2 regions of the Peribacillus sp. FSL M8-0224 genome follow, and region 1 is predicted to be linked to the other one. Evidence: riboswitches for the same ligand, from Rfam matches in the RefSeq annotation. Region 1 holds a riboswitch; the other holds the start of a gene.
What was found. Region 1 has a riboswitch for S-adenosylmethionine ahead of metK (methionine adenosyltransferase). Riboswitches for the same ligand answer to the same signal wherever they lie in the genome.
Positions count from the first base shown of each region.

Region 1 (7,547 bases):
CGCCTGAAGGGATCATCATCCTCGTCATTTACCATGGTCATCCAGGAGGATCGGCAGAACGGGATGCATTGATGGATTATGTAGAGAACTTCCCTCAACAGAAAGCCCATATCCTGAGATACGGGTTCATCAACCAAGCAAACAATCCGCCATTCATTGTCGCGATTGAAAAGAGATGATAAATCTGACACCGTTCGATAAGAACGGTGTTTTTTCAATCCCAGCTTGCAGGCAGCAGAATTACCAATCATAACTTTTTGAATTTTTCGTCTATAATGATTATAATGATAGAAAATAGATAAGAGGGTGCAGAAAATGGAACATTTGCCTACTTCATTACTGACGGATATATTGACTGAAAAAATCAAAAGGGATTCAAGTGAGCACTACGGGGATTTTGTCAGCTCGCTCAACTCGTTGACAGAAGAACAAAAAACCATGGAGGACCTCAAACAATTTGACCATCATTTTGATAAGTTCCTGCCACAGCTCGATTTAATGATTTCCACCCAAAACCATGAAGCGATCATGAATATGAAAGCGACGCTTTTGGACCTATTCGCCAATGACTTGACCTTCAAATCCATTTATCTCCTATCCACTGCATTATCCAACAAAAAGGAACTTACTCATTTGAACCAATTTATGTATCCGGTTACTTTCTGGGCACCGGTCATCAAGTCGAACGAATTGCTTAAAAACGCAGGCTGATCCAAAAAAACTGCCGAAGTCAAACTTCGGCAGTTTTTCATTTATCCTGAAGTATGTACGGATCAAACGACATACCCTAATATCTTTAAACGGTTTTCAACAAAACTCAGCGCATATTGAAATACATCATCACGCTCCGGTTCATTGAAGATTTCATGATAAAGCTTCGGCCATTCCTTATATTGCTTTTCACTGGCCAAATTATAATTGAACCACTCACGAACCGCCTTCTTGTTCACGATTCGGTCATCTCCGCCCTGCATCACCAAAAGCGGCACATCCTGAAATTCAGGAATCTCTTCAAAAGCATCCTTCATAGCCTGTGCAAGCTCGCGATACCAGCGAACCGAAACCTTTGTGATATATAATGTATCGTTTCTATCGGATTCACGAATTTCCGCACTTCTCGTCGCCATTTCAGGTGTCAATCCGGAATCCACCCTGAACTGAGGCATAACGATGTTCAAACCATGCGAGAGCATTGTAAGGAACTTCCGCGGCTTCGTCACGAGGCCCAAGCAAGGAGAAGAAAGAATCACTCCTGCAATGTCCCATTCCTCTTCCTGAAGAAGGCGTATCGAAATCAAACCGCCCATGCTGTGTCCAAGTAAAAAGACCGGCAACGAATATTCATAAGCCTCTTCTATCCAGCTTTTCACTTCGTCCAAATACTCATCAAAGGAATCGATATGTCCCCGGTAGGCGCGAGTAGTCATACCCTGCCCAGGAAGGTCGCCCATGACGACATGGTATCCAGCTGAAAGCCACATTTGTGTTACCCACTTATAACGTCCGTGATGTTCCATTGCCCCATGAATGATGACAATGACGCCCTTTGCGTCTCCTTCTGTCTCCCATTTCCACATTCGAAATCCCCCTTTCACTTTTCACTTGTTGTGTACGATCCATGATAGTTGAAATAATATATATAAATTATAACCATATTCGTGATTTTCGACAAAAAAGAAATCTAACAAGTTGTACATTGCTATTATAAATAGCCAAGTGTATTTGCATACGGTATATTAAAATAATACATAAAAACATTCACTTCGGAAAGGAAATGATTGAAAATGATTATTTATCCGTATAAAGGCAAAGAACCTGAAATTGCTGAAAGCGCTTATATTGCTGAAAATGCTGTCGTCACAGGTGATGTCAAAATTGGCGACGAAACATCAATCTGGTTCAATTCCGTCATTCGCGGTGATGTATCACCAACCATCATCGGAAAAAAAGTCAGTATACAGGATAACAGCATCCTGCACCAAAGCCCAAATAATCCATTGATCATCGAGGATGAAGTAACCATTGGCCATCAGGTCATATTACATAGCTGTAAAATCCGCAAAGGAGCTTTAATCGGCATGGGATCGATCGTACTTGATGAAGCCGAAATCGGCGAAGGGGCTTTCATCGGTGCCGGCAGTCTCGTTCCCCAAGGCAAAGTCATTCCACCGAACATGTTGGCATTCGGACGTCCAGCTAAAGTCATCCGCGAAATCAACGAAGAAGATCGTCAGGATATGGAACGCATCGTACGCGAATACGCCGAAAAAGGCCAATACTATAAAACGGCGGAACGAATAAAGTAATGCACGAGCACTTGACTGAAAATTACGAGTATTTGAACGCAACTCACGAGTATATCGCTGAAATTCACGAGTATTGCACCAACTTACGAGTAAATTGCTTAAACTCACGAGTATTTGTTCCAAATTCACGAGTATTTGCTCAAAACTCACGAGTAAATCGCTCAAATTCACGAGTATGGCCCTTAAAGTTGAATTTCTTTGGGATTTCTTGAATTATTCCCGCAGACGGCTAAGTTAATCCATAAAAAAGGTGCCCCGCTAATAGCGGGACACCTTTTTTTATATGAATTACGCTTGTGCTTTTAATGTTTCTGCTTTGTCCGTGCGTTCCCATGGAAGATCGACATCTGTACGGCCGAAGTGTCCGTATGCAGCTGTTTGTTTGTAGATTGGGCGACGAAGGTCAAGCATTTTGATGATTCCAGCTGGACGAAGGTCGAAGTTTGCGCGAACTAGGTCAACAAGGACTTCTTCGCTAACTGTACCAGTTCCGAACGTATCAATAGAGATCGATACAGGCTCTGCCACACCAATTGCGTATGCCAATTGAACTTCCGCTTTGTCGGCAAGGCCGGCTGCCACGATGTTTTTCGCAACGTAACGTGCAGCGTATGCAGCAGAACGGTCAACTTTAGTTGCATCCTTACCAGAGAATGCACCGCCGCCGTGACGAGCGTATCCGCCGTAAGTATCAACGATGATTTTACGTCCAGTAAGACCAGCATCCCCTTGAGGTCCGCCGATTACGAAACGGCCAGTCGGGTTGATGAAGTACTTAGTATCTGCATCGATCAACTCGGCTGGAACGACAGCTTTGATCACATGTTCTTTTAGATCGGCTTGAATTTGTTCAAGCGTAATTTCTGCATCATGCTGTGTAGAGATGACGATCGTATCTACACGTACAGGACGGTTATTCTCATCATATTCCACGGTTACCTGTGTTTTACCATCAGGGCGTAGGTAAGCAAGAGTTTCATCTTTACGAACTTGAGTCAAGCGGAATGAAAGTTTATGCGCCAATGAAATCGGAAGCGGCATAAGCTCTTCTGTTTCATTACAAGCGAATCCGAACATAAGACCTTGGTCCCCTGCACCGATTGCATCGATTTCTTCATCTGACATGTTTCCTTCACGAGCTTCCAATGCTTTATCGACACCAGCTGCGATATCGGCAGACTGCTCATCAATGGAACTCAAAACGGCACAAGTTTCAGCATCGAAACCGTATTTCGCACGTGTGTAGCCAATTCCTTTAACCGTATCACGAACGATACGCGGGATATCCACGTAAGCGGACGTTGTAATTTCACCAGCAACAAGTACAAGACCTGTAGTTACACTAGTTTCACACGCAACACGTGCATTTGCATCCTTAGCTAGGATAGCATCTAAAATGGAATCTGAAATCTGATCACAAATTTTGTCCGGATGGCCCTCTGTAACAGATTCAGAAGTAAATAGACGTTTCTTTGACATCATATTTCCTCCTTGGAAGTTAGTATGTTGTAGGCATAAGCCTGATTTTTACGGAACTCGTTTCCCTCATTAGTTTCAACTATAGACACAGAATTACTTATAAAAAACACAAAAACCTTCCCTGGCAAATGAGGAAAGGTTTAAAACTCTGTCTTCTATCCTTTCACTCTTATCGTTCAAGGGTTTTTTACCTTGCTCAGGTTAGCACCATCACCACTATTCCTTGAAGACCTTCGCTTTATTTTCGGCGATCGATCTTGGAGTCAAGTTCAATATGGCAGGTTGCTGGGTTTCAAAGGGCCTGTCCCTCCACCAACTCGGGATAAGAGAATCCGTACAATTTAAGATATTATCGTATCTGGCTGGAATTTGTCAATGCTTTTCTAAAAAGAACATTTCCACCCAGAATGGCGTTCATTTGAAAAAACATGTTGATACAACGTCCTAGAGGGGTTTACAACGCAAAATACGAATAGAAATGTTGTAAATTGCCATTAATAATAAAGTATTGAACATCGAAAAGGAACGACATCCTGACTTTCCCATTAGACATATATTGCTTACTAACTTCCTATTTAAATAAATTTTTCTTCATGAAAGTATATGCGATTATCCTGACTCGGTTCCTGCCGGATTAAAATGATTAATGCGGCTAGCTGAAAATAATCACAAATTAAAAGAAATAGTATAGACTAATTAAATGAATGTGTTATACTAATTGTAATCTAAAAACTCAAACAAAGGAAGGTACCTCATATATGAATTCTGTAGATGTTTCTAATGAGTTACACCAATTATTAACAGGAAACAATGTGCAAACTCAACTATCAGTTCCTCAATTGGTCGAAAAAGTACTTAGCAGAAATGAAGGCGTTTTAACATCAACCGGCGCGGTAAAAGCTGAAACTGGCAAATATACCGGTCGTTCACCTAAAGATAAATATATCGTGGAAGAAGCATCAGTTAAAGATAAAATCGATTGGGGTCCCGTGAACCGACCGATTTCCGAAGATGTGTTCAATAAACTATATAATAAAGTAGTTGACTACCTAAAAGCAAAAGAAGAGATTTTTGTTTTTAAAGGTTTCGCTGGTGCAGACGAATCATCACGTCTTCCCATCCGTGTTGTTAATGAATATGCTTGGCATAACCTTTTCGCCCATACTTTGTTCATCCGTCCAAACGAAGAGGAACTGAGAGGTCACGAAGCTGAATTCACGATCCTTTCTGCACCTAACTTCAAAGCGGACCCAGAAGTGGACGGAACTACATCCGAAACGTTCATCATCGTTTCTTTTGAACGCCGTACGATCCTGATCGGCGGAACGGAATATGCAGGAGAAATGAAAAAATCGATCTTCTCGATCATGAACTACTTACTTCCAGAGGCTGGAATCCTTCCAATGCATTGCTCTGCTAACGTAGGACGTGAAGGGGACGTCGCTTTATTCTTCGGACTGTCCGGTACAGGCAAAACAACTTTATCAGCAGACACTAGCCGTAAATTGATTGGCGATGACGAGCACGGCTGGTCTTCTAATGGCGTATTCAACATCGAAGGCGGCTGCTATGCGAAAACGATCAACCTTTCACGTGAAAAAGAACCGCAAATTTTCGACGCAATCCGTTTTGGTGCTGTATTGGAAAATGTTGTTGTTGATCCGGATACGCGTGTAGCGAACTATGATGACAGTTCATTGACTGAAAACACTCGTGCTGCTTACCAAATGCAAGCGATCGATAACATCGTGAACCCAAGTATTGCAGGACATCCAAATACAATCATTTTCTTAACAGCTGATGCTTCAGGCGTTCTGCCTCCAATCAGCAAGCTTTCCAAAGAACAGGCAATGTTCCACTTCCTAAGCGGATACACTAGTAAATTGGCTGGTACTGAAAGAGGCGTAACTTCTCCGGAGGCTACATTCTCCACTTGCTTCGGTTCACCATTCTTACCGCTTCCAGCTACACGCTATGCTGAGATGCTTGGTGATAAAATTGACGAGCACAATGCAAAAGTATACCTTGTCAACACAGGATGGACTGGCGGTGCATACGGAACTGGAAGCCGTATGAAACTTGCTTACACCCGTGCAATGGTACAAGCGGCGCTTGAAGGTGAATTAGCGAACATCGAAACGATCAAAGATGATATCTTCGGTTTGGATATCCCGCTTCATGTTCCTGGTGTTCCTGATGAAGTGCTTCAACCAATCAAGACTTGGGCAGATCCTTCCGCTTATAAAGAAGCAGCAACAGACCTTGCCGCACAATTCCGTGCAAACTTCAAGAAATTCAAAAGCGTTCCAAGTGAAATCGAAGAACTTGGCGGCCCGACAGCTTAATAAATTGTACACAAAAGGACCAAGCTCTTGCTTGGTCCTTTCAGTTTGTCGGCAAGAAATGTCACATCCCGAACCATGATTATGGATTACTTTATTAAGTGCCATGGAAGGGGAAATACCTCATCTACTGTCGAATAAAGTACCAAGTAACCCGAAATACGGCATCTTCGCTCGAACTTACTGCCATACACCCCGAAATATGGCGGCTGCGCTCGAATTTACTGCCTTGCACCCGGAATACACGTCTACTGTCGAATTCACTGCCATACAGCTCGAAATACGCCATCTGTGGTCGAAATTACTCCTTACCCGAATACACGTCTACTGTCGAATTCACTGCCATACAGCTCGAAATATGCCATCTGCTGACGAATTCACTGCCTTGCAGCCCGAAATACGGCGGCTGCGCTCGAATACTGCCTTATAACCCGAAATATGACGGCTGCGCTCGAATAATTGGCCGAGACTCTGCTAGGATGCTTGACGTACAGGAAGCGGAACTGAAACAAACTGGATCGTTTCCACGTTCTGAAAGGACCACTTTCTTGCATGGTCCTTTTTTTCATTGGAAAAGGGGCACTGTGATAGTCAGTGCCCCCTTAATCGTTATTCCGTTATCCATGTTGTCCAAATTTTTAGATGATCGCTTTATTCCTGTCTTTTTTCATGGACACCGTTTTGTATTGATATATATTGCCCAGGTTGGCCACCGGGACATCTGTTTTAGTTGCATCAATGCAATTGCGTGTATCCAGAATCAATTTATTGCTCATGAGATTCGATAGCTTATCATAATCCATCTGTTTAAATTCATCATGGTCAGTCAGGATAAGTATCAAGTCGGCATCATTTACAGCGTCTTCCACTGATACGACTGGCATCTTTCCAGATTTGACATGCGGGTCATGCAAGGCTACATCCATGTTTTCCATTCCCATCAAGATATTGACGACATCAATGGCGGGACTTTCACGAATATCATCTACATTTCCTTTGTATGCTAGACCGAAAACAGCTACTTTTGGCTTCCGGATCCCCTCTAGCATCATCCTTACGGAATTAACGATGTAATAAGGCATCGATACGTTGGTATCACGGGCCAATTTAATGATTCTCGCATACTCCGGTGCCTTTGCAACGACGAAATACGGATCGACCGCTAAACAATGGCCGCCAACTCCTGGTCCTGGTTGGTGTATATTGACACGAGGGTGTTTGTTTGCCATCGATATGACATCCAAAACATTGATGTCCAGTTCGAAACAGATTTTCGTCAGCTCATTAGCAAGGGCGATATTGACATCCCTGAAGGTGTTTTCCATCAGTTTGGACATTTCAGCCGTTTTCGCATCGGTCTGAATGATCTCCCCTTGAACGAAGGTTTTGTAAACAAGACTTCCTTTATATGAGCATGTTT
Region 1 covers NZ_JBBOOJ010000001.1:4,642,879-4,650,425, forward strand. Annotated here, with positions in the region: gene MKX49_RS22475 (class I SAM-dependent methyltransferase) at 1-179, shown strand, start outside; gene MKX49_RS22480 (hypothetical protein) at 316-711, shown strand; gene MKX49_RS22485 (alpha/beta hydrolase) at 774-1,577, opposite strand; gene MKX49_RS22490 (gamma carbonic anhydrase) at 1,788-2,306, shown strand; gene metK (methionine adenosyltransferase) at 2,595-3,788, opposite strand; SAM riboswitch class I at 3,952-4,114, opposite strand; gene pckA (phosphoenolpyruvate carboxykinase (ATP)) at 4,544-6,130, shown strand; gene MKX49_RS22505 (nucleotide sugar dehydrogenase) at 6,766-7,547, opposite strand, start outside.

Region 2 (7,547 bases), 2.2 Mb from region 1:
GCAGGTATAAACCAGCCCACTTGAACATATCCCATTTCTCTTTAGGGATGGAATCAAACCCATTTGCTGCGTAATGTGGAATATCATCAAATATCTTCAAGCCGTCTTTTTCCAATTTCCAGATTTCCGTTTTATTTTTAGCGATTAGTGGATTTTCCGACCAAAATTTCTCGTAAACCATTACATTTCCTCCTTGATTAAATCGCTTTCTTTGCTGTTAAATAGCCGATTACCTGCTCAACGCACTCTTCAATGCTGTATTGGTCGGATTCTAAAATGATTTCCGGTTGTTCAGGTTCTTCGTATGGAGAGTCGATTCCGGTAAAATCTTTAATGATGCCTTTACGGGCCTTGTCATAAAGCCCTTTTGGATCACGCACTTCGCACTCTTCGATCGGACACTTTATGTATACTTCAATAAACTCCCCTTCTTCGAGTAAATCACGTACAATCTGCCGATCTGCCCTGAAAGGTGATATGAAAGCGGTCAATACGAACTGCCCACTATCCACGAATAACTTGGAAACCTCACCAATCCGCCTAATATTCTCGGTTCTATCTTCTTCAGAAAAACCTAAATCTTTATTTAAGCCATGACGGATATTATCACCATCCAAAACATAACTTCGAATATTCCGATTGTATAACTCTTTAGCGACCGCGTTTGCAATCGTTGATTTTCCGGAACCCGATAGTCCTGTAAACCATAGAACCGTGCTTTCATGCCCGTTCTGCTTCCGTCGGTGCTCCTTGGTCAATGACGTCTCATGCCATGTGACATTCGTACTTTTACTCATTTGATAATCCCCCTCTTCATGTGACCCTTCCATTTATGTCCAATCAGTTATAAACTTCATTTTTTTTTAGACCTTCGATCAACACCTCGATGACTTCCTTACGGCTAAAGGTAGCTGGAGGAATTTCCCCATTACGCAACATTTCCCTTACCTTCGTTCCAGACAGGATGACATGGTCTTCCTTGCCATGCGGACAAGTTTTAGCGGAAGCCATATTGCCACATGCTTTACAGTAAAAACTATGTTCAAAGAATAATAGCGTGATCCCTAACTCATCTGCATTGAAATTCCCAAAGATTTTTTGAGCATCGTATGTGCCATAATAATCGCCCACACCCGCATGATCACGTCCGACGATAAAATGGGTACAACCATAATTTTTACGGACCATCGCGTGGAAAATGGCTTCTCTAGGTCCTGCATAACGCATGGCAGCAGGGAAAACTGCAAGGGAGACGCGATCCTTAGGATAATATTTATCAAGCAGCACTTTATAGCTTTCCATTCTTACATCTGCCGGAATGTCATCTGATTTAGTGGCACCGACTAGAGGATTTAAGAATAAACCGTCGACGATTTCCAATGCTGTCTTTTGGATATATTCATGTGCACGGTGAACAGGGTTCCTCGTTTGGAAACCGACAACCGTTTCCCATCCTTTTTCAGCGAAAGCCTTCCTTGTCTCGACTGGGTCCAAATAATGAGCTTGAAATAGCGGACGCTCTATTCTCTTGATCAACTTTATTTCCCCGCCGACATATACATCCCCGCGGTTATATAAATTTTTCACTCCAGGATGCTTCTCATCATCTGTTTGATATACCAATGTCGCTTCCAATTGCTTATCTGGAGTGTAAATATCGGAAACGGAGAGAACCCCGTAAGTTTCACCTTCATGGGTTAATGTTACTTCTTCACCTATAGTAAGGCTTTCTGCAGCTTCTTCGGTCAAAGGCAGCGTAATCGGGATGCTCCATACATGTCCGCTGCTAAGCCTCATATCCTTCACCACTGTCTCATAGTCACTTTTTGTAAAGAATCCTTTAATCGGGCTGTAGGCACCAGTGCCTATCAATTCAAGATCGCTTAAAGCAATTTCATCGATTTCGATTGACTTCGTTATTTTACTAAAATCATATTTTGGTTCCCAAAGATCGATTAATGTTCCTCCGTGCGGTAAACTGATTGTCATGCTAATTTCCCCCTATGGCTTCTATTTATTTAAGCCTATAATTTCTATTTATTTAAGATAAATGCAATCCGCATTCCGTTTTTTGAGCTCCTTGCCAACGGCCTGAGCGTAAATCATCTGCATTGAAGGCAGGTGCAGTACACGTTTTACATCCAATGCTCGGATATCCATTATCATGCAGGACATTATATGGAAGTCCATTTTTGTGGGCATAGCGCCAAACATCTTTCCATGTCCAATGTATGAGTGGGCATATTTTAACTGATTTGAACTTATTATCCTTATTGATATACTCGGTCTTAGCCCTTGTTTCGGATTGCTCCCTCCGCAGTCCCGAAAGCCAGGCTGTTGCCGATGAAAGCACATCTGTAAGCGGAACGATTTTACGGATGTTACAGCACTTATTGGAATCACTAAGCCATAATTCATCGCCATATTCCGCCGCTTGTTCCTCAAGCGTCAAGTCAGGTTTCTTCATTTCGATCAAAAGCTTCGGATATCGCTTCTTCACTTCCTCGATCAATTGGTAAGTTTCCTCAAAATGAACATCTGTATCAAGGAAAACTATTTTAGCCGAAGGATTGACCTTCGCCAATAAATCCGTAAGCACGATGCCTTCAATACCAAAACTGCAAGCATAAATCAGTTTGTCTCCATAATGGTCATTCGCCCATTGCAGAACTTCCAAAGCACCTTTTGTCTCACTGTCTGCAGGAAATACAGGGAAGTCCCCTGTATTGAAATTTTCATAGTTTATTAATGCAGCCAACTTTGTAGCCCCCTCTAAAAACTTGCTGTATCAGGTTAGAGTAACTGTTGATCAATTCCCGTTGTAATATTCCCCGGGTTATTTGAATCTAGGAAAAAGAGACGAATCTAACCAATACTCTCTTTATATCAGTTAAACCCGCCTCTAGTTTTTCTAGTCAGCAGATACCTTATTTAATTCTTAGTTTTTCATTTCTCTCCATTTGAATGATTTTACCATCCTGGACAATAAGTGTAATGGATCCATATTTCATTGAATTAAGCATTTCTTGAAGTCGTTCAAAAATTTCTTCAAGCTGATTCTCTTTATCCAAACCAGTTCCTCCTTTAAGAAAATCCGCGAATATTTTATTTTAAATTTCTTAGATTTATATAATTCCATACAAACTTACATTGTTATGGTCTGCCTAAAATTTTCACAAAAAACAAAAATCTTTCCATGATGGAAAGATCGCAAGGTAAATATCTTTACCTTATCTTCCAAAATGATCAACATTTTGTTGGAGGTAGCACCTTGCATCCATCATGCAGGTTGCTGGACTTCAAAGGGCCAATTCCCTCCGTCGCTCTGGATAAGTTTTATTATTTTAAATATTAACATATATTTAATCCTTGTCAATGGAGTTTTCTTATAAAATAACTTGGTTTAATATTATGGATGAACTGTTATTTTTATACACACTATTCAATTTATGATTTTATGTTCATATAAATGCGAAAATAGACTCGTCTTTTTAGATAAAGTCTCCAAAAAAATGAGTCTATTTTCATTATTAGGCCTATTATTGACGCGTGTTATTCTAAAAAAAATTTCTAGGGTTCCAGTCTTTTTATAGAAGGAATTAATTTATTGAAGTCATTAATTTCTTAACTGTATCGCTTCTACAAATTCTTGAACCTGACTCTGGACGCGATCAATTAAATGCAAATCATTGATCGGGTTTTCTGGATTCTGTTTATCTATTTCCTTATCAACAAAATAAATCCCCTGCAGCGGCTCGCCTTTTAATATTGAAATTAATGGTTTAAGCGCATAGTCAATCGCCAATAGATGCCTGTTACTTCCACCAATCATGATTGGCAGCACCGGCTTCCCCTTAAAAGCACCTTCTGGCAGCAAATCAATCAATGCTTTCAATACACCTGTATAAGAAGCCTTATAAACCGGTGAACCTATAATGACTCCTCTGGCCGCTTGAATTCTCTCTGAAAGCTTTGAGATATCCTCGCTATTATATTTCCCTTGGAATAAATCATCTGCTGAGAAATCCGTAATCGAGAAATAAGCTGTAGTAAATCCTGCATTTTCGACTAATGATTGAATATGTTTTAGTGAAATGTCCGTTCTTGATGGAATAGCCGGACTTCCTGATAAAATTACGATATCGCTCATTTGATACCCTCCAATGTTACAAGATTTCCAGATATAATTTTCTTAAAGCATTTCGTGAAGTATACATTTATCGTAATTGTCTGAAAAATATAAGTCAAATCTTACACTCTGGACATCTACTCTGAATGAAAAAAGAAACGGTCATATTTACGGCTTGATGCTCATGCCCTTAAATATGACCGTTTCATTATGTATGATTTTGTTTCCCATGAATACCATATACCAAAAGTTGAGCAATGCTCTTAATTCGTTCAGAAGTAAAATATGGCTCCTTTTTTTGTTGATGGATCTCATAATGTGTAGATAAAGCCAATGTGAAAGAAATGATCCCTACATTAAATAAAATAATATCAGAGATATATTGTATCTCTCCGCTATCTATTCTCTTCTGTATTTCAATATGCCTGGCATTTGGCTTGAAAATCTGATCTACATATTGCTTTGAAATATCTTGATCGAATTGTGTTTCCCTAAATAATATCGAAAACTGTTCTTTATTTTCAAGAATTTTTTTTATCATGGTAGTAACATGATTCTCCACTAGATCATCCGTGGATAGATGGCTAGTCCCATCTTCAAATTCCTCTTTTTCATTAGGGGTAATTGTAGCCAAAAGCAAATCTTTTTTGCTGTCAAAGTATTTGTAAATAGTAGCTTCGGAAACATTGCATGCAGAGGCAATTTCATTCGTTCTTGTCATGTCAAAACCTTTAGTGGCAAAAAGAGTCCGGGCTACATTTATGATTCGTTCTTTGGTTTGCTGCCCTTTTTTCAAAAATATCAACCTTCTTTTATAAAGATAAGACCGGTTTCACCCATCTATTTCCCATGATATATCGCTGGTACCAATCGGTCAATATTACCTTTGATCTATTAGAATTCAATATTTCCATATATCATAAATAGAAAACATCGTCTGGTTGGGACGATGTTTTCTATTTATGAAAATCACTTAAAAGATGCATAGCCGTCATCGACCATGACTACACTTCCATTGATCGCATCCGCTTCCTCTAACGATAATAGATAGACGGCATTTGCAATGGCTTCTGGCTTAATCAATTCACCGCGCATTTGACTTGCATTCAATTTATCAATGATTCCCATGTCTTGATAACCTTGTATGATAGGAGTGTCAACCCCGCCCGGCGCAATGCCCACAACGCGAATGCCATAAGCACCCAATTCCAAAGCTGCTGTCTGTGTCATCATTCTTACAGCGCCTTTAGTCGCCTGATAGGCAAAAGTCCCATGGGAAGCTAAGTAGCCAAACACAGAACGGTATTTATAATGACTCCCTTGTTACCCAGTTCCTTCATTTTCCGTCCTGCTGCCATGATTCCAAAGGCCACTCCGTGCTGGTTCACTCCAATCGTTTTGTAGTAACCTTCCATATCTTGGTCTAGGATCATACACCCCGCACCAATGCCGGCATTATTAAACATGATATCGAGCCTTCCGTATGTTTCCACTGCTTTATTGATTAACGATTCAACATCTTCCTGCTTAGAAACATCCGTTTTAACATAAATGGCCACTCCACCATTAGCTGTTATCTGATCAACGGTTTCCCGGCCCATTTCTTCATTAAAATCCGCAACAACGACCTTGTCCCCTTTTGCTGCGAATTTCAGGCATGTGGCTCGGCCTATACCGCTTGCTCCCCCTGTAATAACTGCAACTCTTGCTGTCATATACATTTCCCTTCCAAATAAGTAAGTGATCACTTACTTATTATTATAAAAGTAAAGAATAGTAAATTCAAGCAATATGTATTTTTATAGAGTTTTGAGCTTTCAAAAGTAAAGCTGTCCTATTAATAGGACAGCTTCATTTGGTTAGCAGGTTTTCAATTCGGCCTTACTTACGGATGTCTTCACCATTTCAATGAAAAGCTGCATAAAACGATCATCACCTGTTAATTCTGGATGAAACGCACTAACGAGGACATGGTCTTGTCTCGCAGCCACTACATTCTCTTCATAAACAGCCAATACTTCTACACCTTCTCCAATTCCATCAGCAAATGGCGCCCGGATGAAAACTGCCTTATAAGGGGTTTCCATTCCTTTGATTGAAAGTTCAGCCTCGAAACTATCCTTTTGACGTCCAAATCCGTTCCTTTTCACGGAAATGTCCATTAGTCCAAGATAGGCCTTCTCATCGCCAGTCAATTCATTTGCCGCCAATACCATCCCAGCACATGTACCGAAAATTGGTTTTTTATCTTCGAAGAAAGTTTTGACCGGTTCCATAAATCCATAACGATCCATTAGCTTCCTCATCGTCGTGCTTTCTCCGCCTGGAATGATCAAGCCATCGATTTCCTGCAACTGCTCCGGTTTTTTTACTATAATTGCTTGTTCGCCGGCAGCTTTGATTTGGTTCAAGTGTTCTTCAACCGCTCCCTGTAATCCCAAAACACCGATCGTTATCATATTACCATCCACGTTCCTGCATCCGTTCTGCCGGAGCTAGTTTAGAAATATCAATACCTTTCATTGCACTGCCCAATTCTTTTGACAACTTGCCAATCAATTCATAATCGGTGAAATATGTAGTCGCTTGAACGATTGCGGATGCGAATTTTTCTGGAGTTTCAGATTTAAAAATACCAGACCCAACGAAAACGCCATCTGCTCCCAATTCCATCATCAATGCAGCATCTGCTGGAGTGGCAATTCCGCCGGCTGCAAAGTTAACTACAGGCAATTTACCTGTGCGTTTGATTTCTCTTAAAATTTCAAAAGGGGCTCCAAGATTTTTTGCCTCTGTCATTAATTCATCATCACTCATGATGCTCACTTTGCGAATTTGTGACTGTACCTTTCTCATATGACGCACAGCTTCCACAATATTACCTGTTCCTGGTTCTCCTTTTGTACGAAGCATGGATGCTCCTTCACCAATACGGCGCGCAGCTTCGCCTAAATCACGGCAGCCACAAACGAAAGGTACTGTGAAATCACTTTTTAGAATATGGTATTCTTCATCCGCAGGAGTCAGCACTTCACTTTCATCGATATAATCCACTCCCATGGATTCCAGGACCCTTGATTCAACGATATGGCCAATCCTTGCTTTAGCCATGACCGGGATTGATACTGCATTCATTACTTCCTCGACAATTCGCGGATCTGCCATTCTTGCTACGCCGCCAGCCGCACGGATGTCGGAAGGAACCCTTTCCAAAGCCATGACAGCGACCGCACCGGATGCTTCTGCGATTTTTGCTTGTTCTGCGTTAATGACGTCCATGATTACGCCACCCTTTTGCATTTGTGCCATTCCTCTTTTTACTATGTCAGTTCCTAATAATTTTTCCATTTTTTTCTTCCCCCTAATATTTGCATTTTTTAGATTTGTTAGGCTTAGTATAAAAAAGAGTTGACCGCAT
Region 2 covers NZ_JBBOOJ010000001.1:2,410,434-2,417,980, forward strand. Annotated here, with positions in the region: gene MKX49_RS11575 (nitrite/sulfite reductase) at 1-181, opposite strand, end outside; gene cysC (adenylyl-sulfate kinase) at 198-797, opposite strand; gene sat (sulfate adenylyltransferase) at 841-1,989, opposite strand; gene MKX49_RS11590 (phosphoadenylyl-sulfate reductase) at 2,042-2,758, opposite strand; gene MKX49_RS11595 (YezD family protein) at 2,928-3,071, opposite strand; SAM riboswitch class I at 3,228-3,336, opposite strand; gene ssuE (NADPH-dependent FMN reductase) at 3,617-4,150, opposite strand; gene MKX49_RS11605 (TetR/AcrR family transcriptional regulator) at 4,338-4,925, opposite strand; partial or broken gene MKX49_RS11610 (SDR family NAD(P)-dependent oxidoreductase) at 5,099-5,844, opposite strand; gene pdxT (pyridoxal 5'-phosphate synthase glutaminase subunit PdxT) at 5,989-6,585, opposite strand; gene pdxS (pyridoxal 5'-phosphate synthase lyase subunit PdxS) at 6,590-7,477, opposite strand.
Region 2: another riboswitch for S-adenosylmethionine. It lies ahead of MKX49_RS11595 (YezD family protein); the one in region 1 lies ahead of metK (methionine adenosyltransferase).